One region of the Mesorhizobium sp. M0496 genome, then DNA from elsewhere that is predicted to be linked to it. Evidence: riboswitches for the same ligand, from Rfam matches in the RefSeq annotation. Region 1 holds a riboswitch; each other region holds the start of a gene.

Region 1 (7,580 bases):
GCGGCGGCGATCACGTCCTTGGCCTCGCGGATGTCGGCGATGATCGCCGTCAGCCGTGCACGGCTGACCTCTGAAAACCGCTCGTAGAGCATCGCCAGGATCGCCGATTTGTTGGGAAAATAATGGTAGACGGTGGCGATCGGCCCACCCGCCAGCATGCCGACTTCCTTCATGGTGACGGCGTCGATGCCCTTCTCGCCGATCAGCCGCATGGTCGTCGACAGGATCGCGTCGATGCGCTCGCGGCTGCGTTCCTGCTTGGGCCTGCGCCTGGGCTCGGTGGCTGTTCTCTTCACTTCCGTCATGCATCGATCTTTCGCACGGTTTTCAAATTCCGGTTGACAAGAAATGTGATCAAGTATCAGCTTCTATAAATGCTGACAGGTTGTCAGTTTTTTTGCCGCGCGGCAAGGACGTTGGGGAGGCGCCTTTGACTTCGACAAATGCCGGCCACTTGGGCAATGGCGACTGGCTGGTCGGCAATCCGACAGGTTGGCAGCTTGCCTCGGCCCTGTGGATCGGTTCGGTCGGCTTGCTCATCCTCGGGCTGCAGCCCGTGTTGCTGGGCGCGCTCTACACCGAGGGCCATGTCAGCGGCGATGAGCTGGCGCTGGTCGCGACCGCCGAGATGATCGCCATCGCCGTCGGTTCGGCTGTCGTGGCGATGCTGCTTTCGGCGCACAAGATGCGCTGGAAAAGTGCGGCCCTCCTGCTGCTGCTGGCGCTGGCCAATGTGTGGACGGCCTATGCCGCAACCGCCAACACGCTGATCACGGCCCGCGCCCTGGCCGGGCTGGCCGAGGGCGGTCTGGTCGCGGCCGCCACGGAGTTGATCGCCCGTTCGCGGCGCGCCGAGCGCATCGGCGGCTTTTTCGTCACCATGCAGACGCTGGCGCAATGCGCGCTTGCCCTGTTGCTGGCGCTCTATGTCATCCCGGCAGCCGGATCGGCAGGCGGCTTCATCGTTCTTGCCGTCGTCTGTGTCGCGTCGCTGGCGGTCGCCTTCACCGTCCCCGGGGACTATGCCGATCTCCCGAAGGAAGAGAACCTGGCCAATGTGCTGACGGTTCCCTCGCTGACCGCGCTGCTGTCGGTGTTCTGCTACTTCATGTTCTTCGGTGCGGTCTGGGCCTTTCTGGAACCGCTTGGCGCACAATACGGCATCGATGGCCGCACCGTCGGCCTGATCGTCTCGGCGAGCCTCGCGGCGCAGGTCCTGGGCGCGATGACGGCGACCGTCTTCGAGGCGCGCATCGATTATCGCTTGGCCATCGCGGCGATCGGCACCGTCGCGCTTGTCAGCTCGCTAGTTCTCGCCAGCGGACCTGGCCTCACCACATTCTGGGTCGCCGCCCTGGTCATGGGCTTCATCCTCTTGTTCATCGTGCCCTACCAGATCCGGCTGGCGATCACCGCCGACGAGACGCGCACCGCCGTGCTCTTGGTGCCGGCAGCCCAGCTGTTCGGCCTGGCGGTCGGGCCGATCGCCGCGTCGCTGCTGATCGACGGCAAGGATTTCCGGCCGGTGCCGGAATTCGCCGCCGCCAGCGCCGTTGCCAGCGTGCTTCTGCTCGGTCTGTTCATCCTGGTGACGCGGCGTCGCCGCGCCAGATCATGATCCCGAAAAGTGAGGCCGGTTTTCGGTAGAGATCATGATCCAACAAAAAGCCTGAGCGGGGAGCGCCATGTCGAGCAATTGGAGCAACTGGTCCGGTTTCGTGCGCGCCGAACCGAAGCTGATCGCCAATCCCGCCGATGCCGGCGAACTTGGCGATCTCGTGCGCACTGCGCCCGGCCCGGTGCGTGTCGTCGGCGCCGGTCATTCCTTCACGCCGCTGGTGAAATCCGAGGGCACGATCCTGTCGCTGGAGAGACTGGACGGGCTGGTCTCGCACGACCCGGAAAAAAACCAGGCGCGGGTGCGGGCAGGGACCCGGCTTGGCCCGCTGATGCACATCCTGCAAGGCATTGGCCAGGGCCTGCCCAATATGGGCGACATCGACCGCCAGGCGATCGGTGGCGCGCTGGGCACGGCCACGCACGGCTCGGGACCGACGCTCGGCGCCTATCACACGCAGCTGGAGACGGTGCAGATCGTCGACGGGCTGGGCAAGCTGCGCGACTTCAAGCGGGCAGGGGACCAGGAGACGATCCATGCCATCGGCGTCGCGCTCGGCGCCTTCGGCGCGATGACCGAAGTGACGCTCAACAACATCCCGACCTACCGGCTGCGCCGCCGCAAATGGGTGCTGCCAATCGCCGACATGCTGCGCGAGTTCGAGACGATGATGGCCGCGCATCGCTCGGCCGAATTCTACCACATACCGTTTTCCGGTTACGCCCAGTTCATCGCCAGCGATCTCAGCGACGCAGCACCGACCCCGCGACCGCCGGAAGCGGATGAGGCTGGGTTGAGAACGCTGCGTCGGCTGCGCACCGGGCTTGCCTGGCTGCCGTCGCTGCGCGGCCGCCTGATCCGCTCGGCAGTCGCCAAATTTCCGGCCGAGGACTACGTGCAGGACTGGCTCAACGTCTATGCCAGCGACCGGCAGACCAAGTTCAACGAGATGGAATATCATCTGCCGTTCGAGGAAGGGCCGAAAGCGCTGGTCGAAATCATCGAGCTGACGGAGAAGCGCTTTCCCGAGGTCTATTTCCCGATGGAGGTGCGCACCGTTGCGCCCGACGAATTCTGGCTGTCGCCATTCTACAGGAGGCCGACCTGCTCGATCGCCATCCATCATGACGCGGCGAACGATCCGCTGCCGTTCATGCGGGCAGTCGAGCCGATCTTTCGTAGATATGGCGGCAGGCCGCATTGGGGCAAGATGCACAGCCTGAAGGCGGCGGAGCTGAAAAAGCTCTACCCGCGCTGGGACGACGCCATGGCGGTGCGCCGCGATATCGATCCGCAAAACCGCTTCGTCTCGCCCTACATGGCCGGTTTGTTCGGCATCGCACAATGAGCACCTATTTTTCCGCCCTGTCGGGCGCACTGAAGGAAGCCGGCATCTTCCAGCCCTGCCTGCTGCTCGATCGCGACCGGCTGGACAGCAACATTGACCTGGTAAAGGGGAGACTGGATCCCGGCCTCGCCGTGCGGCTGGTCGACAAGTCGCTCGCCTGCCTGCCTCTGCTTGCCCATATCGGCAAGGCGCTTGGCACCAATCACGTCATGACCTTCCATCCGCCGATCAGCGAGGCGGTGCTGAAGGCGTTTCCCGATGCCGATCTGCTCTACGGCAAGCCGATGCCGATCGGCGCGGCAAGGGCTGCGCTTTCGAAGGGCGCGGCCGACTGGTCGCGTGTCTGCTGGTTGATCGATACGCAGGAGCGGCTGGCGGAATATGGCGCACTCGCTGACGAACTCGACATCGAGCTGCGTATCGCTTTCGAGATCGATGTCGGACTGCATCGCGGCGGCTTTGCCAGCCCGGAGGCGTTGTCGAAGGCGTTGAGCGCACTGCCGGCCAAGCTGCGTTGCGAAGGCGTCATGGCCTATGAGGCGCATGCGCCGCACATTCCGGGCCTGTTCGGTGGACCGGCGAAAGCCCTGGCAAAGGCGTCGGCGCAGGCCGCGGCGTTCGTCGCTTGCCTCGGTCCGGACCAGCGCCGCATCCTGAACATCGGCGGCAGCAAGACAGCATTGCTTCATCATGGCGGCGTGGCCAACGAAGTGTCGATGGGCTCGGCCTTCGTGCTGCCCAGCGATTTCGATACATCAGGCCTCGAAGGCTTCCAGCCGGCTGCCTTTGTCGCAACGCCGATCCTGAAAGTGGTCGAGCCGATGCTGCCCGGCCCGCCAGCCGTCACCCGCCTGCTGCAGGCGCTCGGCCGGTTTCCACGCAAGGGCTGCTACCTCTATGGCGGCAAGTGGATGGCCGAGCCCGTGTTCCCCGAAGGTATGCGGACGAACGGCCTGCTCGGCCTGTCCTCCAACCAGCAATTCATGGGCTTGCCGGCCGATGCGACCGCAAGGCCCGACGACTACGCCTTCCTGCGCCCGACGCAGAGCGAGGCCGTGCTGCAGCAATTCGGATCGATCGTAGTGTTTTCCGGCGGCAGGATAATCGATCGCTGGCCGGCGCTACCGATGGCGTGATCGGCTACGCCCTCACCGGTATCCATATCTCCAGCCCGCCATTGCCGCTGCGCGGATCGAATTCGGGGCCATAGCGCTCGAACTCCGGCGCATCGGATATTTCATGGCCGGACGCCGGCAGCCATTTGTTCCAGATCGTGTTGACCGTACGGCGGATGGTCGAGATGTGTTCGCGGTGGGCGAACACAGCATATTTCTGCGCCGGCACCCGCACCCGGCTGAATTCCTTCGGCAGGTTGGAAAAGTCCGACACCTCGACGCCGGCGATGTAGTCGAAATTGCCGGAATCGTCGCCGTTGACGCAGACGCCATAGGCGACGTCGCCTGTCTCGCCCGGAATGTTGCCGATATAGGGGCCAAAGCGCTGCCACTGCATCGGGATAGCGGCGCTGGTTTCACAGCTGTAGCGTTCGCCGAGGCCGGCGATCAGAAACGGCCGGCTGGTCTCGAAGCGCGGCGGTTCGAGGTTGGTAAGAAAGGACTGGTCCATCAGGATCGGCTCCACGAGGTCGAGATTTTTGAGCGTGCCTTGCGCGCGCACCAGTTCCGGCGTGGTGCCGAACTGGTCGCGGAAGGCACGGGTGAACGCCTCATGCGAGTTGTAGCCGGCATCGAGCGCGAGCGAGAGAATGTCGGGCGCGCCGCCGGCCAGCTTGCGCGCCGCTTCGCTCAGCCGGCGCGCGCGCATGTAGCCCATCACCGACCGGCCGGTGGCAGCGCCAAACGCACGCGTCACGTGAAAGCGCGACACGCCGCTGCTTTGCGCGACATCGTCGAGCGAAATCGCCTCCGGCAAATGGCTTTCGACGAACCACAGCGCTTTCTCGGTCGGGTTCATGGGGCTCCTTTTCGCATTGGGCGGATCACCTTGCCACCTTCCCGCAAAGCCAGTTTGATCGAAATTGCGCAATCTGCACGATAGCATCGGCTGGCTTTCGCTTGACAGTGCCAGGCGGCATCTTCTAGAGCGTTATGTTATTACATAATGAGAGCGCGCAATGCCTGTTTCCCCCACACATGAGTGGCCCATCACTCCGTCCGAGAAATCCGTTGCGAAGCGATTGGGGGAAATCTACGCTGGACCCGTGATGGTCCCCGAGTCGAAAGGCGAGGGGTGAAAAGGGAACACGGTGAGGCCTGCTCAGGTCGAGGCCGTGGCTGCCCCCGCAACTGTAAGCGGCGAGCAAAATCCGTGAATGCCACTGGCCGGCAAGGCTGGGAAGGCAGGATGGCGCAACGACCCGCGAGCCAGGAGACCTGCCATCAGCATGAGTTGACCGGACGGGGTGTGCCGGGAGGAAACGCGGATTTCGGTCTTGTCGGCCGGCTCGCCAGCGTCCTTCCGTCGCCAGTTTTGGAAAGTGACGGAAAGTTGGACGGCTCCATCGATCCCATCCATCGCATCATCGTGTGTACGCTTTGCCGTGACGTCCCCACAGGGATCAGGTCGGGTGAAGGCCTTAGTGCCGATTTGCGCTCCCGGCTCTCTGTCCATTGCGAGCCGGCCGTGGCGCACGGCTTCGCGGTCGAAGGCGTGGATTGCATGGCAGGCTGCGCGCGGCCGCTGACGGTCGCGTTCCAGGCACAAGGCAAGGCCACCTATCTCTTCGGCTCGATCGACGCGCAGGCCGATGTTGGCGACCTCGTGCGATTCGCCGGACTCTATGCCTCGCTCGCCGATGGCTGGCGCAATTCCGGGCAGCGTCCGGCTGGATTGGCCGGCAAGACGCTGGCCCGCATCCCGGCTCCGGGCAATCTGGCAGGCAGCAGCCGATGACGCCGCTTCTCGAAGCGCGCGACCTCTGCGCCATGGCGAATGGGCGAGATCTGATCCAGGCGGTCACTCTGTCGGTGGCCGCTGGCGACCGCCTCGCCATCATTGGACCCAACGGCGCCGGCAAGACGACGCTGCTGCGCATGCTGTCGGGCATGCTGCGACCGAGCTCAGGCGAGGTGAAGCTTGGCGGGCGGCGGCTGGACAGGATCTCCGCCGCCGAGCGGGCACTGCATATCGCCGTGGTCGGCCAGACCGACCAGCCCGATCCGCGGCTGGCGGTGATCGACTATGTCGAGCTTGGCCGCGTCCCGCATACCGGGCTGAGGCGCAGGAGCGAGGAGCGCGACATTGTCGTCGATGCGCTGCGCCAAACCGGTCTGCTGCCGCTGCTTGGCCGCACCATCGGCTCGCTGTCGGGCGGCGAGCGCCAGCGCGCCCAACTGGCGCGCGCCATCGCGCAGCAGCCAAAAATCCTGTTCCTCGACGAGCCGACCAACCATCTCGACCCGCGCGCCCGCGGCGAACTGCTCGAACTCGTGGCCGGCTTCAGCATGACGGTGATCGCGGTGCTGCACGATCTGGCGCTGGTCGCACCCTTCGCCACCAGGGTGGCGGTGATGAACCATGCCCGTCTGCAAGCGCTCGCCGCACCGCGCGAAGCGCTGACCCAACAGCTGATCCGCGAGATTTTCGGCATCGATGTGCTGCGTCTGCGCCACCCGACCGAAGACCGCGAACTGACGGTGTTCGAGGTTCCGAATCGTGCCGCGCCGCCGTCCTGACTGAAGCCGTTCCGTATTCCAACAAAGGAGCAACATCCGTGAAACGCCTCGCCTTTTCGCTTGCCTTCTCGCTGCTGGCCTCGACAGCCCTGGCCTTCCCGGTAACCGTCGACAGCTGCGGCAAACCACTGACTTTCGACGCGCCGCCGAAGCGCGCCGTCATCCATGATCTCAACATGGCCGAGATGGCTTTCGCGCTGAAACTGCAGCCGTCGATCGTCGGCCTGACCGGCATTACCGGATGGTACAAGGTCGGCCCCGAATTCAAGGCCGAGCAGGGTTCGATCCCGGAACTGGCGCCAAAGTATCCGACGCTCGAAAACATCGTCGCCGTCGAGCCCGATTTCTTCTTCGCCGGCTGGCATTATGGCATGAAGCCGGGCGGCGAGGTGACGCCCGACACGCTTGCCCCGCACGGCATCAAGACGCTGGTGCTGACGGAAAGCTGCATCCATCTCGACAAGACCCGCCCCGCCGCCTCGATGGACCTGCTCTATGGCGACGTCGAAAAGCTGGGCAAGATCTTCGGCAAGGAGGCCGAGGCGGAGAAGCTTGTCTCCGGCTGGAAGACGCAACTCGCCATCATCATCGCCAAGATCGGCGACAGCAAGGGAACGAGGGTGTTCCTGTACGATTCCGGTGAGGACAAGCCGTTTACCGCGGGCAAGTTCGCCATCCCCAGCGCCATGATATCGGCCGCCGGCGGCGACAACATCATGGCCGACATGGACACCAGCTGGGGCAACACGGACTGGGAAACGGTGGCCTCGCGCAATCCGCAATTCCTCATCCTGCTAGATTACCAGGACGGCGGCGGCTACAGGAAGCTGCTCGATTTCCTGAAGGCGCATCCGGCGATGAAGGAGACGGATGCGGTCAAGAACGAGCGCTTCGTTGCATTGCGCTATGCCGAGCTGAC
Region 2 (7,580 bases), on a different contig from region 1:
ACGAACTTAGAAGTGCGTTCATACTCGGCTTTCCGTTGGCGCCAATCCACGTTGATTACAGCACCGGACCCTAATGCGGAAGCGTGACAGTTTAACCGCTGAACCGTTTTAAGGGCCTATGCTGCAACGCGGCGAGGGTTAGCGCAGCACTTCCAGCGAAGCAAGTCAAACCTTGTTCAAAACACAGTGCTGGACGGCATATCGCGGCAAACTGGTCCGATCCGCTCCTGTTTGATTTCCTTCGCTTTTTACTCCACTTTTCTCTCCTGACATGGTTGCCGCCAAAACCCTGCTAGCATGAACCGGAATCACCCATCAAATCGCCCTCAGAGTGACGCCTGCATGAAGGAAAAGATCTCGCTCCCCATGGCCCGGCGCATTGCGCTTGCCGCCCAAGGGTTTCTCGATCCCCGCCCGACCGGCACACCGAACCGCCGGCACTTCGCCCGCGTATTGGCCCGCACCGGCCTGCTGCAGATCGATTCCGTCAGCGCGGTGGTGCGCGCTCATTATATGCCGCTCTATTCGCGCCTTGGCCCCTACCCGTTCGCTTTGCTCGACAATGCCGCGGTCACGCGCAAGCGCACGGTGTTCGAATATTGGGCGCACGAGGCTTCCTTTCTGCCGGTCGAGACTTACCCGCTGATGCGTTGGCGCATGCAACGCGCCGAGCGCGGCGACGAGATGTATCTGGGTCTCGCCAAATGGGGCCGCGAGCACGCAGCCTATATCGAAGAGATCTACCGCCAGGTCGCCGAGCGTGGCCCGATCGCCGCCTCCGCGCTCGAGGGCCAGAAGGGCTCGGGTGGTTGGTGGGGCTGGAGCCATGCCAAGCATGCCTTCGAATGGCTGTTCTGGGCCGGTCGCATCACCACGGCGCACCGTCGTGGTTTCGAGCGCTTCTATGACCTGCCCGAGCGCGTGCTGCCGCAGGCGATCCTCGATCTACCGATTCCCGCCGCCGAGGACGCGCACCGTGAATTGCTGCGCATTTCCGCCCGTGCCCACGGCATCGCGACATCAGGCGATTTGCGCGATTATTTCCGCCTGTCGCCGGCCGATATGAAAGGCCGGCTGGAGGAACTGGTTGAAACAGGCGAGTTGCTGCCGGTGCGCGTCGAAGGTTGGGACAAGCCGGCTTATCTTCATAGAGACGCCCGTGTGCCGCGCAAGATCGAGGCCCGCGCCCTGATGGCGCCGTTCGATCCGGTCGTCTTCGAGCGGTCGCGCACGGAGCGGCTGTTCGATTTCCACTACCGCATCGAGATCTACACGTCGGCCGACAAGCGGCAATACGGCTATTATGTCCTGCCGTTCCTGCTCGGCGACAGGATCGTGGCGCGCGTCGATCTGAAGGCCGACCGGCCTGCCGGCATCCTGCGCGTCCATGCGGCCTATGCCGAGCCCAAAGCGCCGCCACAGACTGCCGCTCAGCTCTACCAGGAACTGAAGCAGATGCAGGGCTGGCTCGGCCTCGAACGCATCGAGGTGACCCCGGCCGGTGACTTGGGTCCGGCGTTGGCCGACCTGACCGTGTCGTAAGCTCGCGTTGACACCGCCGCCTGCAAAAGCCTAAATCCGATACAGACGGTCTCTTCTCTTCAACGAGAGGAGCCAAGAGGGAATGCGGTGCGGGACGAAATCCCAAATCCGCGGCTGTCCCCGCAACTGTAAGCGAAGAGCCAAGGCCGAAAGCCACTGGGAGTTCCCGGGAAGGCGGCTACCCAAGGCGATGACCCGCGAGCCAGGAGACCTGCCGTCTGCGACTAAGAATCCGATCGCCCGGCGGGTTTCCGGGCAAGGAGCACGATCTTTGGACCATGACAGCAGTTTTTCGGCTGGCACAGCGGATGTTTCGTCCGGCCATGATGATGCGTTGGCCGGCGTCACCGTCATCGTCTGCGCCTCCTGCCGCGATGAAACCGGCTCCGACGCCCATCCCCGCGCCGGCGAACTGCTGGCGGACGACACGCGCCGCGCCGCATCGGGCGACAATATTCGCATCCGCAGCGTTGAATGCCTCGGCAATTGCAAGCGCCGTCTCAGCGCCGCCATCCTGCGCGACGGTTGCTGGAGCTACGTCTTTGGCGATCTGACCACGACCAGCGGCAGCGATCTCGTCACCGGCGCAAAACTCTTCGCCACCTCGACGGACGGTCTCATTCCATGGCGCGGCCGTCCCGATAGCCTGAAGCGCGGCCTTGTTGCCCGCATCCCTCCGCTCGACCTGTTGAAGGACTTGAAATGACCGCTCCAGATTCGTCTGCCAACCTCTCCCGCGTTCCCTGCACCGTCGTCACCGGTTTCCTCGGCGCCGGCAAGACGACGCTGGTCCGCCATCTCCTGGAAAACGCCGGCGGCAAGCGCATTGCCATCATCGTCAACGAATTCGGCGACATCGGCATCGACGGCGAGATCCTGAAAGGCTGCGGCATCGACACCTGTCCGGAGGAAAACATCGTCGAACTGGCCAATGGCTGCATCTGCTGCACCGTCGCCGATGATTTCGTCCCGGCGCTCGACCAGATCCTGTCGCTGACGCCAAAGGTCGACCACATCCTGATCGAGACTTCCGGCCTGGCTTTGCCCAAGCCGCTGGTCCAGGCTTTCCAGTGGCCGAGCGTGAAGAGCCGCGTCACCGTCGATGGCGTCATTGCCGTGGTCGACGGGCCGGCATTGGCCGAAGGACGCGTCGCCAACGACATGGACGCCTTGCAGGCGCAGCGCGCTCAGGATGAGACGCTCGACCACGACGATCCGGTCGAGGAGGTGTTCGAGGATCAGATCGCCTGCGCCGACCTGATCATCCTGTCCAAAAGCGACCTGATGGACGCCGCCGGCACTGCCCGCGCCAACGCCATCATTGGCGAACACTCCGCCCGCGCGGTGAAGATCGTGCCGACGTCGCATGGCAAGGTCGATCCTTCCGTACTGCTCGGGCTCGGTCTCGCAGTCGAGGACGACATCGAAAACCGCAAGTCCCATCATGACGGCGCCTTCGACCATGAGCATGACGACTTCGACACGTTCATCGTCGACATTGCCTCGATCGCCAATCCCGATGAGCTTGCAAAGCGCGTCGCCGCCGCCGCCGAAGAAGAGAACGTGCTGCGCGTAAAGGGCTTCGTCGAGGTCGGCGGCAAGCCGATGCGGCTCTTGCTGCAGGCCGTCGGGCCGCGCGTCAACCACTACTATGATCGCGCCTGGACGGCGCAGGACGACCGCCGCTCGCGCCTCGTTGTCATCGGCCTCAAGGGGCTGAACCGCCCGGCGATCGAGCGTATACTTGCCGGCTGATTTCGGACACGGGTTGCGATGCACATCCTAACCACGACATCCGCCTCGCTCGACGATCTCGCCGAGCCGGTCGATCTGCGGCAGACGCCGGCGGATATCGTGGCCCTGTCCTTCACCGACAGCGACCTCGCCGGCCTTGCGGCCGCGTGGAAGGCCGACGCCGGCCGGCTGCCCTCGATGCGGCTGGCCGCCCTGCGTGATCTGCGCCATCCCATGTCCGTCGACCTCTGGGTCGACAGCGTCGCCCGCCACGCCAAGATCATCCTCGTCCGCATCCTCGGCGGCTACGACTGGTGGCGCTACGGCTGCGACCAGCTTGCCTCGATCGCTCGCGAACGCGGCATAAAACTGGCTCTGCTGCCCGGCGAGAGCCATGACGAGGACCTAAGGCTGATCGAAGCCTCGACGCTGCCGCGCGAGGAGCTTGACGGCCTGCTCGATTATTTCCGCGAGGGCGGCCCGGCGAATATGAGCGCGCTGGTGCAAAGGTTGGCGCGGCTGGCGGGACAGGATGAGCCTGTCGTCGAGCCGGTCGCGGTCCCGAAGGCTGGGTTTTACGAGCCCGCACGCGGAGTCGTGGAGAAGGCGGACGCATCGAATGTTGGCGTTCCTTCACACCCCCCTCTGTCCTGCCGGACATCTCCCCCGCAAGGGGGGAGATCGGATTTCATCAAAGCCGGCGCTTCTCTCGCTGAGGCATCTACAACCTCGACAATTGGCGAAACCGCCGATGACAGAGCAATCTCCCCCCTTGCGGGGGAGATGTCCGGCAGGACAGAGGGGGGTGTGACGGAACTCGACGTTGACAACGTCAACGCCCCAGTCGTGCCCATCCTGTTCTACCGTTCGATGCTGCTGGCCGCCGATGTCGCGCCCATCGATGCGCTTTTTGAGGCGCTGCGGCAGCGTGGTCTACTCCCGGTCCCTATCTTCGTCTCCAGCCTCAAAGACCCAACGTCACTCGCCTTTGTCGAAACAGCGCTCGCCTCCCTAAAACCCGCCGCCATCATCACCGCGACCGCTTTCGCATCCGGCGCGGAGCCCGGCATCGAAACCTTGTTCGACCGCGCCGGCGTGCCTGTCTTCCAGGTCATCGTCGCCACCACCCGCCGCGATATCTGGGAAAACAACCAGCGCGGCCTGGCGCCCGCCGACCTCGCAATGCATGTCGTGCTGCCCGAGTTGGACGGCCGCATCCTCGCCGGCGCAATTTCCTTCAAGGGTGAGAGCGAGATCGACCCGGCACTTGGCCACCGCGCCTTCGCCAACCGGCCGGAAGCGGATCGTGTGGCGCAGGTGGCTGACCGTGTCGCGGCCTTCATCCGCCTGCAGCAGACGCCACGCGCGGGGCGCAAGCTCACCATCCTGATCCCGGATTATCCGAGCGCCCCCGGCCGCACCGGCTATGCCGTCGGCCTCGACGTGCCGTCCAGCGTGCTCGCGATGCTGCATGACCTGAGGGAACAGGGCTATGGTGTTGACGGGATTCCGGAGACGCCGCGTCGGTTGCTGGATTTGCTGGCGCGGAGCAATGATGGGCTGGGGCTGGATGACTATCTCGACTTCTCCAAGAGCCTGCCGGTTGCGGCTATCGCTGCCGTAGAAGCTGCATGGGGCAAGGCAGAAGAGACAGGTTTGCGCGAGGCGCCCCCCTCTGTCCTGCCGGACATCTCCCCCACTTGGGGGGAGATTGGCGGTTCAGTTGCCGGCTCCCTTCCTGCAACGTTTGAGATTGGCGAAAGCGCAGATGACCGCTCAATCTCCCTCCTTGTGGGGGAGATGTCCGGCAGGACAGAGGGGGGCGCCTCGCGCAAACCTTCGCTATCAAGCAAGAAACACTTCCCCTTCCGTGCCGCCACCTTCGGCAACGTCACCGTGGCACTTGCCCCCGATCGCGGCCGCTCCGCCGACCGCCGCGCCGACTACCACGACCCGACGCTACCGCCGCGCCATGCGCTGATCGCCTTCGGCCTATGGCTGCGCAAATTGCTGGGCATCCACGCGCTGGTCCATGTCGGCGCGCATGGCACGCTGGAATGGCTGCCGGGCAAGACGGTCGCGCTTTCGGAAAACTGCTTTCCCGAGATCGTCACCGGTCCCCTGCCCGTAATCTATCCCTTCATTGTCTCCAACCCCGGCGAAGCGGCGCAGGCCAAGCGGCGCATTGCCGCCGTCACCCTTGGCCATCTGCCGCCTCCGCTTACCGGCGCAGGGCTGGACGAGAACCAGCACAAGCTGGAACGGTTGGTCGACGAATACGCCCAGGCCGACGGGCTCGACCGCCGCCGCCGCGACCGTCTGGCCAAGCTGATCGTCGAAACCGCGCAAAAGACCGGCCTCGCTTCCGAAGCCGGCGTCGCCAGAACCGACGCGCCCGATGAAGCGTTGCGCCGCATTGACGCCTGGCTCTGCGACCTCAAGGATTTCGCCATCAAGGACGGATTGCATATCTACGGTCGCGCCCCCGATGAGGAGCCCGACGCCATGCGTCGCCAAAGCGCTGACGCCGAGAAGACGGCGCTACTTGCGGCGCTCGATGGCCGCCACATCAAGGCCGGTCCGGCAGGCGCGCCCGCGCGCGGCCGTTCCGACGTCCTGCCCACCGGCCGCAACCTCTTCACGTCGGACCCGCGCACCATGCCGACGCCGACCGCCTATGATCTCGGCAGGGTGGCGGCCGAAGAAGTCGTGCGCGGCTATATGCAGTCGCATGGCGACTGGCCGCGCTCGCTGGTCATCGACCTCTGGGGTTCGGCGTCGCTGCGCACCGGCGGCGAAGAGATCGCGCAAGGGTTGGCGCTGATGGGCTGCCGGCCGCAATGGGATTCTGCGACCGGCCGTATCACCGGCATCGAAGTTCTGCCGCCGGCCACGCTCGGCCGGCCGCGCGTCGACGTCACCTGGCGTATCTCCGGCCTGTTCCGCGACATGTTCCCGACCCAGATCGCGCTGATCGATGCCGCCGCCAACGCCGTTGCCGCCCGCGACGAGGACGATTCGGAAAACCCGCTCGCGGCGAGGACCCGCACTGACGGCAAGGTCAGCCCGCGAATCTTCGGCACCTCGCCCGGCACGTACGGCGCCGGCGTCGAGTATCTCCTGTCCTCCGGCGACTGGGCGGCGCGCGAAGAAATCGGCCGCGCCTATCTCGACGCAACATCGCACGCCTATGGCGGCGCAGAGGGCGAAGGCGTCTCCGCGCCCGGCGCCTTCGAGGGCCGCATCGCCGAGGCCGATCTTCTCGTCCACACCGGCGACGACCCCGGCCGAGACATCCTCGAAGGCTCCGCCGACGTCGCCTTCATCGGCGGCTTTTCGGCAGCCCTGGCGGCGCTTGGCAGGAATGCCGACGTCATCGTGCTCGACACCACGGACCCGCAAAAGCCGAAGCCGCGCTCAGTCGGCGAGGCCGTATCGCGCGTGGTTCGAGCCCGCGCCGTCAATCCACGCTTCATTGCAGGCCAGATGCGCCACGGCCCGCGCGGCGCCTCCGAATTTGCCGAAACCGTCGACCGGCTGGTTGGCTTTGCCGAAACCACGCATGCGATATCGGGCACGCTGATCGAGGCCGTGCATGACGCCTATCTCGGCAATCCGGCTGTTCGCGCCTTCATCCTGCGCGAGAACCCCGCCGCTGCGAAAGTCATCGCCGAACGCTTCCTGTCCGCGCGCCGGCGTGGCCTCTGGCATCCCCTGCGCAATTCCATCGACGACGACCTCGCTGCCCTGATTGCTGAGGCAGAAGCGCTGGGGGTGGCGGCATGAACGCCTTCTCACGCCGCGGTGCCTGCCCGGCCCTGTCGGCACCGATGCAAACCGGCGATGGCCTGCTGGTGCGGCTCAACCCGGTCGCGGAAGGTCTATCTTCTGGAGGATTGTCGCCCAAGCTTCTGATCGGGATAGCCGAATCCGCTTTGCGGCATGGCAACGGCATCATGGAAGTGACAGCGCGCGGCAGCCTGCAGATACGCGGGCTGACGGCGGAAAGCGCGCCTCTGCTGGCAACAGAGGTCGACGCTCTGGGCATTGCGGTGCGCACCGGCGTGCCTGTAGAGACTGGGCCGCTGGCCGGCATCGATCCGCAGGAGGTAGCCGATCCCCGGCCGCTGGCGGAGCGGATCAGGGTGGCGGTCGAAGAGGCTGGGCTGACGGCAAGGCTGGGGCCGAAGGTTTCGGTCATTGTCGACGGCGGCGGGCAGCTTGGGCTGGATTCGGTGACGGCCGATATCAGGCTGAAGGCGGTGCGAGCCGACAACGACATCGTTTGGAGCGTATCGGTTGCC
Region 3 (7,580 bases), on a different contig from region 1:
TCTGATCAGCCCAAGACAGGCGGGCTTTCGGCGGCCCTGGAGTGCGTCGTGGAGCGTTCCGGCGCGGTCTGGGTAGGTTTTTCCGAGCATCTGGGCGACGGGGATACGCAACAGGTGCCCCTCGTGCAGCGTGGCAAAGGTCAAATCGGGTGGCTCGATGGGCCGGCAGCGGACTATTCTCGGTACTATCAAGGTTTTGCAAATTCAATATTGTGGCCGGCGCTCCACTCGCTGCCGGACCGGATCTCAGGCTCGGAAGAGGATTATAAAAGTTATCGCGACGTCAATGCCTTCATGGCGCGCGCGGTGTCCGAATTGGGAGATAACGCAGTCTACTGGGTTCATGACTACCATTTCCTGCCGCTCGGCGCTGATTTGCACAGACTCGGCATTGACCGGCCGATCGGCCATTTCCTGCATACGCCATGGCCCGAGTCTGACATGATGGAGCGCGTGCCCAATTCTGGCGAGCTAATGAAATGTATGCTCGAGTATGATCTGCTCGGTTTCCAGACCGACCGTGATGTGAGCAATTTCCTCGCCTGTGTCCAATCTCATTTGGGGCTGGAGAGCAAGAACGGGGTCGTTTTCTCGGACCATGGCCAGACGCAATGCCAAAATTTTCCTATAGGTATCGATCCGAAGCAATTCGAACAGTGTGCCGCAGATTCGCTTGAGGCGCAGAAAGCCTACATTTCGCAGTTGAAACTTGGCGGAGCAAAGCTAGTTATCGGCGTCGATCGGCTCGACTACACCAAGGGCATCGACAATCGGATTAAAGCTTTCGATCTGCTGGCAGTCGAGCCGCAACGTGTCTCGCTCTTGCAAATCGCAACTCCCTCACGTGGCGACATCCAAGCGTACAGCGAATATCGGCGCGACGTCGAAAGACTCGTCAATCAAGTCAACAACCGGCATGGCACGGACGAGTGGATGCCGATTATCTATGAGAACAGGTCGTTCACCCAAGCTGAGATAGCGGGTCTTTACAGAGCCGCGCGTGTTTGCGTTGTGACGCCGTTGCGCGATGGCATGAATCTTGTGGCGAAAGAATACATTGCTGCACAAGATCCGAGCGACCCTGGCGTTCTGGTGTTATCGAAGTTTGCCGGCGCGGCCGAAGACTTCGGCGAGGACGCCCTACTGGTAAATCCGAGGCTCTCCGACGAGATAGCTACCGCGATCTCAAGAGCGGCCAGCATGCCGCGCGAAGAACGCATCCAACGCTGGCGGAGGATGATGGACAAACTTGAAGCGTATACGATCCACCATTGGTCAGCGGACTTCGTTCGGCAACTGGACAGCAGCCGGGTTACGGTCCCTGCGGATCACTTCCACTATGTTGGCTTGGGCTGGATCAGCGAGGCCCAAATGCCTTCGTATCGGACCGAGCCAGAATTGCACACCGCGCTGACGCGTGCACTGGATAAAAACTGGGTCCTGCCGATCGTATGATGCAGAATATGAAGCACGCGAGCTTTGCCTGCATTTGCGCATCCCTCAATGCCGAGCGCTTGGAGAGAGAGATACTTATCCTGACCGCCTGAATGCGGCTTAAGCGGCTTATCGGGACCACAGTCGGGCTTTGCATCAGACCCTTGAGCCAGGCTCCGTCAGTGTGGTCTCTTGCCGCCGAGCGGAGTCATCACGATTGCCTAGTCACCCGTGATGACGACTGGCGTGCCAATTCCCCTCGGACCACGGGTTGGCGCTCACTCCGAGAAAACCGCTTCTACCACGCACGCACGGCTTGCGGCCGCATCGTTAAACATCGCCACCAATGCGATCTTCTGCATTCTAATGACGTTGTCACGCGCTTGAAGTCTTGTCCGAAATCCTTCATCGGCGACCTGCGAGGGATGTCGCAGCCCGACAGGGATCCATTAGTTGGACAATGGTGGCAGCGGAGCAGCGCCGCCAATGGGCGACTGAATATTTCACAATGTTAGACAAGCGTAAAAGCGAAATCACATAACGACATAAACATTTCGTTATGCGTCATTGACAAAAGAGCGGACTGCTGTGATTATCTGCGTGTCGTGGTTCTCGCGTGCGGCGCTGCCGCAGCGGAGCTAAGAGGGAAGCCGGTGCAATGCCGGCGCTGCCCCCGCAACTGTTAGCGGCGAGCCAACCCCACTCATGTCACTGAGGCGAATACCCTCAGGAAGACGGGTAGAGGCTATGACCCCGCGAGCCAGGAGACCTGCCACGGCGAATTACGTCCACGGGCGGGGTGTCTCGGTGGCCGCTGCAAGCCGGCGTTCGTGCCGGCCTGCTAGCGCCTTCCTTGTCATCGACGCCCCAACCATCGGGGTATGACATGACTGACTCTCAGGAAATTCCTGTAGCAACGCTCGGCGTGCCGCGCTTCGGTCGTCGGCGAGAACTGAAATTCGCGCTTGAAAGCTACTGGTCCGGAACATCGTCCGCTGGCGACCTTCTCACGACGTCGAAGGCGCTCCGTGCCGCTAGCTGGGAAGAGCAGCGTGATCGCGGCGTGTCGAAAATACCGTCAAACGACTTCTCGCTTTACGACCATGTGCTCGACACCGCAGCCATGGTCGGCGCCATTCCCTCCCGTTACGGCTGGAATAGCGGCGAGGTCCCACTTGACATCTACTTCGCAATGGCGCGCGGCAACCAGGGCCAGACGGAGGATTGTGCACACGCTGGTCACCAGGAGGCGGCTCATGGGCTCGGTGTAACCGCGATGGAAATGACCAAGTGGTTTGACACAAACTACCACTACATTGTGCCGGAACTCGATGATGATCAGACGTTCGCCCTCTCGTCAACGAAGCCGGTCGATTACTTCCTCGAGGCTAAAGCTCTCGGCATTCACACACGCCCAGTCATCCTTGGACCCATCACCTTCCTCAAGCTGGCGAAATCGCCTGCCGAAGGGTTCGATCCTATCGCGCTCCTACCGCGGCTGCTGCCCGTTTACGAGCAACTCCTGCAGAGGCTGAAGCTGTCGGGAGCCGACTGGGTGCAGATCGATGAGCCAGCGCTTGTCCTCGATCTGAACCCGAACGAACGAGCTGCGTTCGAATTCGCCTATGGCCAGCTGTCGAAAGCCGCGCCCGAGCTGAAGATCATGCTGGCTACGTATTTCGGGTCGCTGGGAGACAATCTCGAAACCGCGGTTTCTCTGCCCCTGGCCGGGCTGCATATTGATCTCGTGCGCGCTCCCGAGCAGCTGGAAACGGTGGGTCGGCTCGCTCCGAAGGATCTGGTGCTCTCGCTTGGCTTGATCGACGGCCGCAACGTCTGGCGTGCGAACCTGCCCGCCATTCTCGACCGCATCAAACCGATCGTCGCCGGCTGGCCCTTGGACCGCGTCGAGATCGCGCCTTCTTGCTCGATGCTGCATGTGCCGATCGACCTGCGCATGGAGACGGAACTCGACGCCGACATCAGGTCGTGGCTCGCCTTCGCGGCCCAGAAGACCGACGAATTGGTGTTGCTGGCCCAGGCCCTGTCCCAAGGCAGAGATGCGGTGGCTGGCGCGTTGAAAGCGTCTGCCGAGGCTGCCGCCACGCGCGTGACATCCACGAGGATTCATGACCCGCTTGTTCAGGGGCGGATCGCTAGCATTGAGGACAGCGCGAAGCGACGAGAGAGCGCTTTTGGCGAGCGCTCCAGAGTCCAAGCCGGCTCACTCGGGCTGCCGCCGTTCCCGACGACGACCATCGGGTCCTTCCCGCAGACGCCGCAGGTACGCAAGGCGCGGGCCGCTCATGTGAAAGGCCAGCTGAGCTATGTCGACTACGAGATGTTCCTGAAGAAGGAGATCGAGGCTGCAATTCGCTGGCAGGAAGAGATCGGGCTGGACGTGCTGGTGCACGGTGAGTTCGAGCGAAACGACATGGTACAGCATTTCGGCGAGCAGTTGTCCGGCTTCGCGCTCACACAGCATGCCTGGGTACAAAGCTATGGGTCGCGCTACGTGCGTCCCCCCATCATTTTCGGCGACGTATCGAGGCGCAATCCGATGACAGTGCGCTGGTGGCAATTCGCCCAGTCGCTTACGGAAAAGCCCGTGAAGGGAATGCTCACAGGCCCAGTCACCATTCTCAATTGGTCTTTTGTTCGCGACGACGTACCCCGCTCCGAAGCCTGCCGCCAGATCGCGCTCGCCATCCGCGACGAAGTGACGGATCTCGAAAGGTCCGGCGCAAGGATGGTCCAGATCGATGAGGCCGCGTTTCGCGAAGGATTGCCACTGCGCCAATCTGGCTGGAAAGTCTATCTCGACTGGGCTGTCGAATGCTTCCGGATCGCTTCAACGGGTGTAAAGGACGCGACTCAAATTCATACCCACATGTGCTATTCGGAGTTCAACGAGATCATTCACGCGATCGCTGGAATGGATGCGGATGTCATTTCGATTGAGACGTCGCGCTCGAAGATGGAACTGTTGGACGCCTTCACGAGCTCCAAATATCCGAACGAAATCGGTCCCGGCGTTTATGATATTCACTCACCACGCGTCCCGGAAGCCGGCGAGATTTCGGACTTAGTCATGCTTGCCCGCGAGCGACTGTCCGACGGCCAACTGTGGATAAACCCGGACTGTGGCCTCAAAACACGCAAATGGGAGGAGGTCCGCCCTGCCCTCATGAACATGGTCGCTGCGGCGCGCGCGCTCCGGCAGAAAGTGCAGGCGTGAGGCTTCTCTTCCTCACCGTGTGGGGAGTTGCCGGCTGGCGGACGTCGGCCGGGAATATGCCAACCCGATCACACTCTTGGAAATAAGCCACTCGGCGAAAATGTGCAATTTTCCTTCGGCACGTGTCCTCATCCCGCAGAAATATAAATGTGACACTACGCTATAGTATTGGTCCTTGGGAACATACAGGCCCCGCGCCTCGAACAAATCGTACACACGTCGTTTCTCAAAGTAGACTGCTTGGCATGTTCGCTAAGGCGGCGACAATATATGGTGCTGCGCGTCTGTCCGCTTCCCCAGCTGATTCGCGCAGACTACGGGCGAGGTGGCAGGTTTCGGGTATTGCTAGCCTCCCGCCAATTCGGAGATGGATGTGGCAATTCGTGTGGCCCAAGTAAAAGCCGCAATCATTTTCGATTGCGACGTCCGCAGCCAGTTGGCCCTTTATTTTCCTGAGATCTGCGTTACAGGCCGGGGCGTTGTCGCCGTTTCGGAGGGTAAGATGGGATAGGCGACCTCGGGTGCCTCTCCGGTCAGCGAGTTGAGGAAGGCAACAAGCAGGTCAACTTCTTCGTCCGCCAGTACTACGCCAAGCTGGGTGGTCCCCATGATGGCGACGGCCTGTTTCAGATCCCAAACCTTGCCCGAATGAAAGTATGGCGCGGTGAGTGCAACGTTGCGCAGCGGCGCCACGCGGAAAACATAGTAGTCATCGGCTGCATTGGTGACCGCAAATCGGCCCTTGTCTTTGTCCGGCAGGACCTCGGCGCTGGGCTGTTCCACGAGGCCGAATGGGAAATAGGCTTGCCCACCAACGTTGATGCCGGCATGGCAGGACGAGCAGCCTTTGTCCATGAAAAGCGCCAGGCCCTGTTTCTGTTCGGAAGTCATGGCAAGCTCATCACCATTCAGGAAGCTGTCGAACGGGGCCGGTGTGACCAGTGTCGCCTCGAAGGCTTCGATCGCCTTGGCGAAGTTGTCGAAGGTGACCCGATCGGCTTCAGCCGGAAAAGCTGCATCGAACCACTCGACATATTGCGGCATGGACTTGAGCGTGGCGATGACTTGGTCCGGTGTATTGGCCATTTCGATGCCGGCTTGGACCGGTCCCTTCGCCTGAGCCTTCAGGTCTGCGGCACGACCATCCCAGAACTGAGCGATGTTGAAGACAGCGTTCAGTACAGTCGGCGCGTTGCGCTGTCCCTTCTGCCAACCATGGCCGATCGAGGTTTCGTGATTGTCGTCGCCGCCGGTTGCCAGGTTGTGGCACGAGTTGCACGACAAGACGCCTGACGCCGAGACGCGTGGATCGAAGAACAGTGCCTTGCCGAGAGCGATCTTTTCCGGGGTGATCGGGTTGTTGGCGACTGTCGGCGTGGTGGATGGCAAAGCCCTGAAGGTGGCCAATGCCGTATCTCTGAGGTCGGTGGGGATCGAATCCGCAGCAAAGGCGGTGGGTGCCAGCAAGGTGACAGCCATCGTTCTGAATAGGATTTTCATAAATGGTCTTCCTGCGTCGTGCACGCAGCCACTATGCGATCTGCGGCTCATGAACGCCCTGAGCTAGATCAGTTGAGGGAGAGGATCGGGGTCTGGCACCTGTTTTCGCGGCTGAGCTGGGACCCTCTTGGAAGTGATCGCTCTTCTCGATTGGACTTCAGGGAGGAGGAGTATCCCTGCTCGGCAACCGTTTGTATGCATCAAAGCACGCCCTGGGGGCGGCTTCGTAGATTCGGTCACTGCGATCTTCCCGCCATCGTTGAGAAAGTCGATAGCATCCGCAAGGATGGCAATCTCTTGCACGATGTGCGCTGCACGCCTTGCGAAAAGTGAGCTTCTGAAACCTCAGGGTTCATTCGTTCCTCCTGACCGGCTGATTGCGTGAATCGACCTTATCGACACCCGCCGACTGCGATGTCACCAGCGATGGCGGTTTCAATACCTAAGCAGCGACGGTCTATGCGACAGTATGGATGTCCTATCGGAATAGCCGGTCCGCCTTGTCGATCGTCACACCGGCATATAGCTCCGCTTCTACGAACATCCCATCACGCGAGGAAAGACATGGCCAATACGCGCAGTATCGCCAATCTAGCCCTGGTGCCGGCGCGGCGCTTGAGCAGGTCCACCGGCTGTAAGTGCCTCACACCTCGATCCACAGATCCTAGGCGATGACCACCTTGTCGTCATCATTTGACGGGCGCGGGGCATTGGCCCATAAGCGAGCCACCGCAAACTGTGCGGTTGCCAATGCGTAATGATGTGAATTGGAATGATCTTCGGTTTGCGAAACACGCACGTCCGACGCAGCTTGCGTTGACAGAGACGGTTTTACGCGCAATAGCACTTCCGCCGGCCTATTTTTGTGGAGTTCAATTGTGGTTCGGCCAAGGGCGCTGGGCGCCGGACCGGCCCCGTGTAAACCTTATCAAAGAGAGAGAGACCCTGCATGGAAGAATTCTTACCGCGCATCGCCACTGGTGCCGGCATCGGCCCGGCTCTCGCAGAGAAGGGCGTTGGGTTAATGCTGGGTTTCCTGCAAAGCCACGCGGCCGACGGTCCCGTTGCGCGCATGATCGAGGCCATTCCGGGAGCTTCGGAATTAGTAGCGAAGTATCATGGCGACGACCCAGAGGGTGGCGGCCTTATGGGGCTCGGCCAGCAATTGATGAGTGAGGGTCTCAGCATGGCAAAGATCGCCGGCCTCGCCAACGAGACGATCGCCTGCGCCAAGGAACATGCCGGCGACGAACTCGTGGACGAGGTCCTCAATTCCGTTCCTGGCCTTCCCCAGTTCGTCTGATCAGCGGCAGCCGGGGGCGCATGACCTCGTGCGCCCGTGCCGGCCGTCTGCGCAGCAGACATTCTCCGCCGAGCGTTCCGTACCGATCTCGCCAGACCACCAACC
Region 4 (7,580 bases), on a different contig from region 1:
CATCCTTTTCGTCGTCGACCAGCTGGTCAAGGGCGCCATCCGCGCCATCACCGGCCTGCTCGGCGGCATCGCCGCTTTCCTGCCGATCCCGGGCTTGAGCGGCCTGATCTCCTTCGTCAACACAGTGATCCGCCTGTCGCTGACCTATGTCGACGAGATCATCCTCGGCTACAACATACGCATCAATTCGTCCGCGCCGTTCGAGACGGCGCGCCAGGGCGTCGTGCTCTATGCCCAGAACGGCAAGGTCATGGTCAAGAATGCCGTCTGGCTGGCAGTCATCATGTGGGGCGTGTCGTTCGTCATTTTCCTGCTGATGCTGGCGCCGGCCGCCGCCATTCTTTTCCTGATGCCAGGGCAATTGGCGGGCTGGGCCTTCGTGCTCGCCATCGTCTTCGCCTGGGCCTTCAAGGCGGCCTTCATCGAGCCTTTCGCCATCGCTTGCCTGATGCAGGTCTACTTCAAGACTATTGCGGGCCAGGTGCCAGATCCGGCCTGGGACGCCCGGCTGGCTGAGGCGTCGTCGAAGTTCAGGGAACTCAAGGACAAGGCGCTGGCCTCCTTCGGCGGCTCGCGCTGGGGACCGGCCGGCGCGACACCCTGATCAGCGAGGCTCGACGGCGCGGCAGCAACAGCGTTGAGGCGCGCCACGGTCGATTTGAGCAACGCTTCACCTTGCCCGGAAAACGTCTCACTCATGATCAGCTCCGGTAGCGGCAGTCGCCGTCCCCAGCCATGCGTTTCGAGGTCGGGCTTTGGCGCGAACTCCGAGACGCGGCCGACGCAGAGATAGGCGACCGGCGTCACATGATCGGGAATTGACAGCAGGCTTTTCAGCGCCTGCGCCTCGATGATGCTGACCCAGCCGACGCCGACGCCTTCGGCGCGTGCCGCCAGCCAGAAATTCTGCACCGCGCAGACCGTGCTGTAGAGGTCCATCTCCGGATTGTGCCAGCGTCCCAACGGCGAACCCTTCGAGCGTTGGCGGTCGCAGGTGATGCAGATGTTGAGCGCGCTTTCGCAGATGCCTTCCAGCTTGAGCTTGCGGTAAAGCGCCTGCCGGTCTTCCTCAATTGCCGGCAATTCCTGCTCGCGTGCCGTCAGGAACAGGTCGCGCACCCTTTCCCGTCGTTCGGCATCGCGAATGACTATGAAGTTCCAAGGCTGCATGAAGCCGACCGACGGCGCGTGGTGGGCGGCAAGCAGCAGCCGCGCCAGCACCTCATCATCAAGCGTGGTGGGCAGGAAATGGCTGCGCACGTCACGCCGTGTGAACATAGCGCGATACACCGCATCGCGCGCATTCTGCTCAAATCCATTGCCAACAGCAGCGGTCATGTGTTCCGGCATCGCTTGTCCCCTTGCGATTGCAGCAGTTTCAAACGGTCAGAGCGTACTTTGTGCGTCCAAGTGGACGCACGTCGCTCTGATGTCGTCCGCCTGACCATGCGGATGACGATGCCTGCCAGGCCGGTCTTCTGGCTCGGGATCAACCCGCGTCCGGTGCCTTCCCGTCATCGACAGTGGCGTATACCGGCGCGGTCCCCCTTACAGCGTTGGGCACGCCACGGAATTCAACCGTGTTCCCGATTCTCCCGTTTGCACGGGCACCAGGCAGTGGCGGGGACCTTACGCCGAAGCGCAGACGACGCCAATGCCTGCGGCGACACGAATGGACGCAGGCGCGATTTTCCCCAGTCATCAGCCGCCTGCGCATGGCCTTTGTCGATCCGGGTCACTAGATTAGGACGATGACCACTCGTCTCTACACCCATCCGATCTTCCTCGAGCACCTCACGCCACCCGGCCACCCCGAACGGCCGGACCGCTTGCGCGCCATCGATCGCGTGCTCGATGACGAGGCCTTTGCCGCGCTCGATCGTATCCAGGCGCCGGAAGGCGACGAGGCCACCATCCTCTACGCGCATCCCGCCGATTTCGTCGCCCGCGTGCGGGCCGCCATTCCCGACGAGGGGATTGCGCGCATCGACGCAGACACCACTGCCAGCCCGAAGAGCTGGCAGGCGGCGATCACCGCGATCGGTGCCGCCAACGCCGCCGTCGACGACGTCTTTGCAGGCCGCGCCGACAATGTCTTCGTCGCCGCGCGGCCACCCGGCCATCATGCCGAAAAGACCACGGCGATGGGCTTCTGCCTGTTCAACACCGCGGCAATCGCGGCGCGCTATGCGCAGAAGAAACACGGCGTCGAGCGCGTTGCCGTCGTCGACTGGGACGTGCATCACGGCAATGGCACGCAGGATATTTTCTGGGACGATCCGTCGGTGCTCTATTGCTCTACGCACCAGATGCCGCTTTATCCCGGCACCGGGGCAAAAAACGAAACCGGCGCCGGCAATATCGTTAACGCACCATTGGCGCCGCAGACCGGCAGCGAGGTTTTTCGCGATGCCTTCCTGTCGCGCGTGCTGCCGGCGCTCGACAATTTCGCGCCCGACCTGATCGTCATTTCGGCCGGGTTCGACGCGCACCACCGCGATCCGCTGGCCGAGATCAACCTGACCGAGGACGATTTCGACTGGGCGACCGGCCAGCTGATGCAGCGCGCGGCGCGCCACAGCGGCAACCGGCTCGTCAGCCTGCTCGAGGGTGGCTACGATCTGCAGGGATTGGCATTTTCGGTCGCCGCCCATGTCGGGCGACTGATGAAAGGATGAATGATGGCTGGTGAGACCAACGAAGACGTCAAGGCGATGAGCTTCGAACAGGCACTCGACGCGCTGGAGAAGATCGTCGATGATCTGGAGCGTGGCGACGTGCCGCTCGACCAGTCGATCCGGATCTATGAGCGCGGCGAGGCACTGAAGGCGCATTGCGACCGGCTGCTGAAGGCCGCCGAGGACAAGGTCGAGAAGATCAGGCTGTCGCGCGACGGCAAGCCGGTTGGAACGGAGCCGCTTGACGCGGATTGAGGCAGTCCGAACGATGGTCTTGCCTCACCGGTTTTTGGACATGATCATGATCGAGGATAGAACGCATCCCGATTGAAAGCGCTCCAGGACAAGAGGAGATACGGAAACGATGTGCAGAAACATCAAGACCCTGTTCAATTTTGATCCGCCTGCAACCAATGACGAAGTCCGCGATGCGGCCCTTCAGTTCGTCCGCAAGCTGAGCGGAACGACGCGGCCTTCGAAGCAGAACCAGCATGCCTTCGACCACGCGGTCGAAGCCATCGCGGCATCGGCGCGCGAACTGCTCGATTCTCTCGAAACCCACCAGCATCCGCGCAATCGCGAAGAGGTGGCGGCCAAACTGCGGGCAAAGGCGGCGATCCGCTTTGCCTGACGCGGCCAGGGCAGGCATTGCCCGCTGACAAGGAGAGTTCATGAGCTTCTTCCCGGGGAAAGACCCTGAAGTCGGCGACGCCTTCGCCAGCGACCAGATCGAACTGATGGTCATCCCGAATGCGAAGGATATTGGCGGTTTCCAGGTGCGCCGCGCCCTGCCGACCGCCAAAAGGCGGCTGGTCGGACCCTTCATCTTCTTCGACCGCATGGGCCCGGCGATCCTGCGCGCCGGCCAGGCGCTCGATGTCCGTCCCCATCCGCATATCGGTCTGTCGACGGTCACCTATCTGTTCGATGGCAGGATCAGGCATCGCGATTCGCTGGGCACCGAAATGGTCATCCAGCCCGGTGACGTGAACCTGATGACCGCCGGCCGCGGCATCGTTCATTCCGAGCGTACGCCGGAGGAACTGCGCGGCGCGCCGATGTCGATCTCCGGCCTGCAGACATGGCTGGCATTGCCGGACGGCAAGGAAGAAGTGGCTCCGGTGTTCGAGAACACCGCAGTGCTTCGGCTGCCCGAGATCGACGCCGAAGGCGTCAGCGGGCGCATCGTCATTGGTGATTTCCAGGGATTGCGGTCCCCGGTCAGGGCCGACTCCGAGACGCTTTATGCCGATCTGCGCCTGGCGCCAGGCGCCAGCGTGAAGATCCCGGCCGATGCGGAAGAACGAGCGATCTACACACTGGAAGGCGAGGTCTCGATTTCGGGCGACGTTTTCCCGGCCGAACGGCTGTTGGTATTCCGGCCGGGTGATGGGATCGTCGTGTCGTCGCAGACCGGGGCACATTTCATGTTGTTTGGCGGCGCCTCGCTCGGCTCGAAGCGTTACATCTGGTGGAATTTTGTCTCGTCATCAAAGGAGCGCATCGAACAGGCCAAGGAAGAGTGGAAGACGGGCCGTTTCGATATCGTTCCTGGCGACGAGAAAGAATACATTCCGCTACCTGAAGGCTAGGTCATGATCCCGAAAAGTGGGAACCGGTTTTCGGAAGAGATCATGCCCAAACAAAGAGACAGGCCCAATCCGCGTCACTGGCACGCATTTACTTTCACTGTCTGGCGGCCTATCCCGCCAATGAACAGAAAGCCTGAGCACCCGTGAACGCAACGCCGCATACGCCGCTTCTCGACAAGGTCCGCATCCCGGCCGACCTGCGCACGCTTGCCGAAAGCGAGCTGCCGCAATTGTCAGCCGAGCTTCGCGCCGAACTGATCGACGCCGTCTCCCACACCGGCGGCCACCTTGGCGCCGGCCTCGGCGTGGTCGAGCTGACGGTGGCGCTGCATTATGTTTTCAACACCCCCGAGGACCGGTTGATCTGGGATGTCGGCCATCAGGCCTATCCGCACAAGATCCTGACCGGCCGCCGCGACCGCATCCGCACACTGCGCCAGGAAGGTGGCCTGTCCGGCTTCACCCGCCGCGCCGAGAGCGAGTACGATCCCTTCGGCGCCGCCCATTCCTCGACATCGATTTCGGCCGGCCTCGGCATGGCCGCCGCTCGCGATCTTTCCGGCGGCCGCAACAATGTCATTGCCGTCATCGGCGACGGCGCGATGTCGGCCGGCATGGCCTATGAGGCGATGAACAATGCCGGCGCGCTCGATGCGCGGCTGATCGTCATCCTCAACGATAACGACATGTCGATTGCGCCGCCGACCGGCGCGATGAGCGCCTATCTGGCGCGTCTGGCCTCGGGCAAGGCCTATGTCGGCCTGCGCGATTTCGGCAAGAAACTGACCTCCTATCTTGGCAAGCGTGCGGATCGTGCGATCACCCGGGCGGTCGAGCATGCGCGCGGCTACGTCACCGGCGGCACGCTGTTCGAGGAACTCGGCTTCTATCATATCGGCCCGATCGACGGTCACAATCTGGAGCATCTGATCCCGGTCCTGAAAAATGTCCGCGACAATGGCGAAGGCCCGGTGCTGATCCATGTCGTCACCCAGAAGGGCAAGGGCTATGCGCCGGCGGAAGCCGCCGCCGACAAATATCACGGCGTCAACAAGTTCGATGTCATCACCGGCGCGCAGGCCAAGGCGCCGGCCAACGCACCGGCCTACACCAAGGTGTTCGCCGAAAGCCTGGTTCAAGAAGGCCGCGCGGACGACCGCATCGTCGCCGTCACCGCCGCCATGCCGAGCGGCACCGGTCTCGACCTGTTCGGCGAAGCATTCCCGTCGCGGATATTCGATGTCGGCATCGCCGAACAGCACGCGGTGACTTTCGCGGCAGGCCTTGCCACCGAAGGCTACAAGCCGTTCGCGGCGATCTATTCGACCTTCCTGCAGCGTGCTTACGATCAGGTCGTCCACGATGTCGCGATCCAGAAATTGCCGGTGCGCTTTCCCATCGACCGCGCCGGCTTCGTCGGCGCCGATGGCGCGACGCATTGCGGCGCTTTCGACACCACCTTCCTGGCGACATTGCCGGGTTTCGTAGTCATGGCCGCTGCCGACGAGGCGGAACTGCGCCACATGGTGCGCACCGCGGCGAGCTATGATGAGGGTCCGATCGCCTTCCGCTATCCGCGCGGCAATGGCGTCGGTGTCGACATGCCGGAGCGCGGCTCGGTTCTCGAAATCGGCAAGGGCCGCATCGTCAAGGAGGGCACCAAGGTAGCACTGCTGTCCTTCGGTACGCGGCTGCAGGATTGTCTGATCGCCGCCGAGGAGCTAGGTGCCGCCGGGCTTTCCACCACGGTCGCCGATGCCCGTTTCGCCAAGCCGCTCGACGAAGATCTGATCCGGCGGCTGGCCCGCTCGCATGAGGTTCTGGTGACGGTGGAGGAGGGCGCCGTCGGTGGCTTCGCCAGCCACGTGCTGCAATTCCTCGCTCACGAAGGTCTGCTGGAAAGCGGGCTGAAGGTGCGTCCGCTGGTTCTGCCCGACGCGTTCACCGACCACGCCAAGCCGGAGAAAATGTATGCCGATGCCGGGTTGGACGCAGCCGGCATCGTGCGCACGGTCTTCGTCGCGCTCGGGCACAGCACCCACGCCCAGCGTGCCTGAATCAAAGTCTCAAAGACTTGATTCAGTTCGTCGGTCAACGATGTTAAACCATTGTTTACGCTGACGTTTGGCTTTTCGCTTACCGTGTCTCTTGGCCGTTTTTCAACGGCGCCCTGCTAGATCGTTGATCAGGCAGGGAGACGACAACAATGAAAACGCTTCTGTGCGGCGTAGCGCTTTGCGCTGTCATCGCCGCGCCGGCCGCCGCCGAAACGCGCTATGATCGCAGCCTCGAAAAGGCGGCCATGGGCATCGTCGCCGGCAAGATGGGCGATATCCGCGGCGGCTTTTCCTACAAGCAGGTGCCGCAGCTTGTGGTCGTGCCGGTAGCAGCGCCGGCGGCTGTGACCGAACGCTCACGCGAGGAAGCCACGGGCAAGCCGGGCGACGGTCTGTCGCCCGCCGTGGAACGGCAGGTTTCGCGAACCATTTTCTAAATTGGAAGCCAGCAAGCCTACAGCTGCTTGAGAGGGTATGATCGGAAGCGGTCTATCATGCCGCCCATCGGCGATCTGAAGAGGCTACTCCTCCGCCAGCTCCGCTTCTTTCGCCGGTTTCCCGGAGCGCCAGGATTTCGCGGCGTGGCGAGCGCGGTCGGCCACCACGGCGAGGCGTCCGCGCAGGCTTCGCCCACCCAGCACCGATGACAAGGTCACCGAATGCGTCGCAAAGCGGCGCTTGAAATCCTCGCCGCCGCAGAGAAAGTCGATCGTGGTCAAGCCCCGGTCAAGCGACCACTGAATGTAATCCATCATCAGGACCATGCCCGGCGAGGCACGCTCGAAGGCCGGGGCATAGGTTGTGACGAAAGCCATCATCGTTCCATGCTGCTCGAAATTGATCGAGATGGCGATGATCTCGTTTTCGCGTTCGAGCACGAAGATACGCAGCAATCCGAGCCCGGCCAGAACGGAGACCAGCGCCGCCAGAGCGGCGGAGCCCTCGTCGAAGAGATCCGAAACGCGGCCGTGCTTTGCCAGCCATAGCCGCTTCAGCGCCGCGACGCGCTCCAGCACCGGCTCGCGGGCTTCGTGCGCCTCCATCAGGCGGAAGCGCAGCGCGCCGCCTTCCTCCATGAATTTGCGGCCACGGCGATAGTTTTGCCGGGCTTTTTTCGATTGGCTTTCGAACCATTGCGCGCCGCCTTGCCAGGCGCCAGCGACACGATAGCTGACCTCGCTGCGGTGGTTTGGCTGCAAGATCGTGCCGTGGCCTGCGGGAGCGGAGCCGAGCAGGGCTGGCAATCGGGCATC

The links. A riboswitch is a leader RNA that binds a small molecule or an ion and turns the genes downstream of it on or off. The one in region 1 is predicted to bind cobalamin.
Region 2: another riboswitch for cobalamin. It lies ahead of NKI73_RS19550 (DUF1636 family protein); the one in region 1 lies ahead of NKI73_RS24020 (DUF1636 family protein).
Region 3: another riboswitch for cobalamin. It lies ahead of metE (5-methyltetrahydropteroyltriglutamate--homocysteine S-methyltransferase); the one in region 1 lies ahead of NKI73_RS24020 (DUF1636 family protein).
Region 4: another riboswitch for cobalamin. It lies ahead of bluB (5,6-dimethylbenzimidazole synthase); the one in region 1 lies ahead of NKI73_RS24020 (DUF1636 family protein).

Annotation. Positions count from the first base shown of each region.
Region 1 is NZ_JAMYRC010000033.1:3,273-10,852, forward strand. Features, by position in the region: gene NKI73_RS23995 (TetR/AcrR family transcriptional regulator) at 1-305, opposite strand, end outside; gene NKI73_RS24000 (MFS transporter) at 431-1,618, shown strand; gene NKI73_RS24005 (D-arabinono-1,4-lactone oxidase) at 1,686-2,966, shown strand; gene NKI73_RS24010 (alanine racemase) at 2,963-4,102, shown strand; gene NKI73_RS24015 (GyrI-like domain-containing protein) at 4,107-4,940, opposite strand; cobalamin riboswitch at 5,175-5,381, shown strand; gene NKI73_RS24020 (DUF1636 family protein) at 5,475-5,879, shown strand; gene NKI73_RS24025 (ABC transporter ATP-binding protein) at 5,876-6,661, shown strand; gene NKI73_RS24030 (ABC transporter substrate-binding protein) at 6,700-7,580, shown strand, end outside.
Region 2 is NZ_JAMYRC010000023.1:41,943-49,522, forward strand. Features, by position in the region: gene NKI73_RS19540 (NADH-quinone oxidoreductase subunit A) at 1-22, opposite strand, end outside; gene NKI73_RS19545 (winged helix-turn-helix domain-containing protein) at 343-1,542, shown strand; cobalamin riboswitch at 1,572-1,775, shown strand; gene NKI73_RS19550 (DUF1636 family protein) at 1,814-2,248, shown strand; gene cobW (cobalamin biosynthesis protein CobW) at 2,245-3,297, shown strand; gene NKI73_RS19560 (cobaltochelatase subunit CobN) at 3,316-7,062, shown strand; gene cobG (precorrin-3B synthase) at 7,059-7,580, shown strand, end outside.
Region 3 is NZ_JAMYRC010000032.1:15,928-23,507, reverse strand. Features, by position in the region: gene NKI73_RS23650 (alpha,alpha-trehalose-phosphate synthase (UDP-forming)) at 1-1,455, shown strand, start outside; cobalamin riboswitch at 2,024-2,225, shown strand; gene metE (5-methyltetrahydropteroyltriglutamate--homocysteine S-methyltransferase) at 2,321-4,672, shown strand; gene NKI73_RS23640 (cytochrome-c peroxidase) at 5,117-6,172, opposite strand; gene NKI73_RS23635 (hypothetical protein) at 7,122-7,475, shown strand.
Region 4 is NZ_JAMYRC010000001.1:114,588-122,167, forward strand. Features, by position in the region: gene NKI73_RS00595 (hypothetical protein) at 1-604, shown strand, start outside; partial or broken gene bluB (5,6-dimethylbenzimidazole synthase) at 769-1,350, opposite strand; cobalamin riboswitch at 1,452-1,630, opposite strand; gene NKI73_RS00605 (histone deacetylase family protein) at 1,752-2,678, shown strand; gene NKI73_RS00610 (exodeoxyribonuclease VII small subunit) at 2,682-2,933, shown strand; gene NKI73_RS00615 (DUF2277 domain-containing protein) at 3,043-3,309, shown strand; gene NKI73_RS00620 (pirin family protein) at 3,350-4,270, shown strand; gene dxs (1-deoxy-D-xylulose-5-phosphate synthase) at 4,414-6,327, shown strand; gene NKI73_RS00630 (hypothetical protein) at 6,477-6,764, shown strand; gene NKI73_RS00635 (GNAT family N-acetyltransferase) at 6,849-7,580, opposite strand, start outside.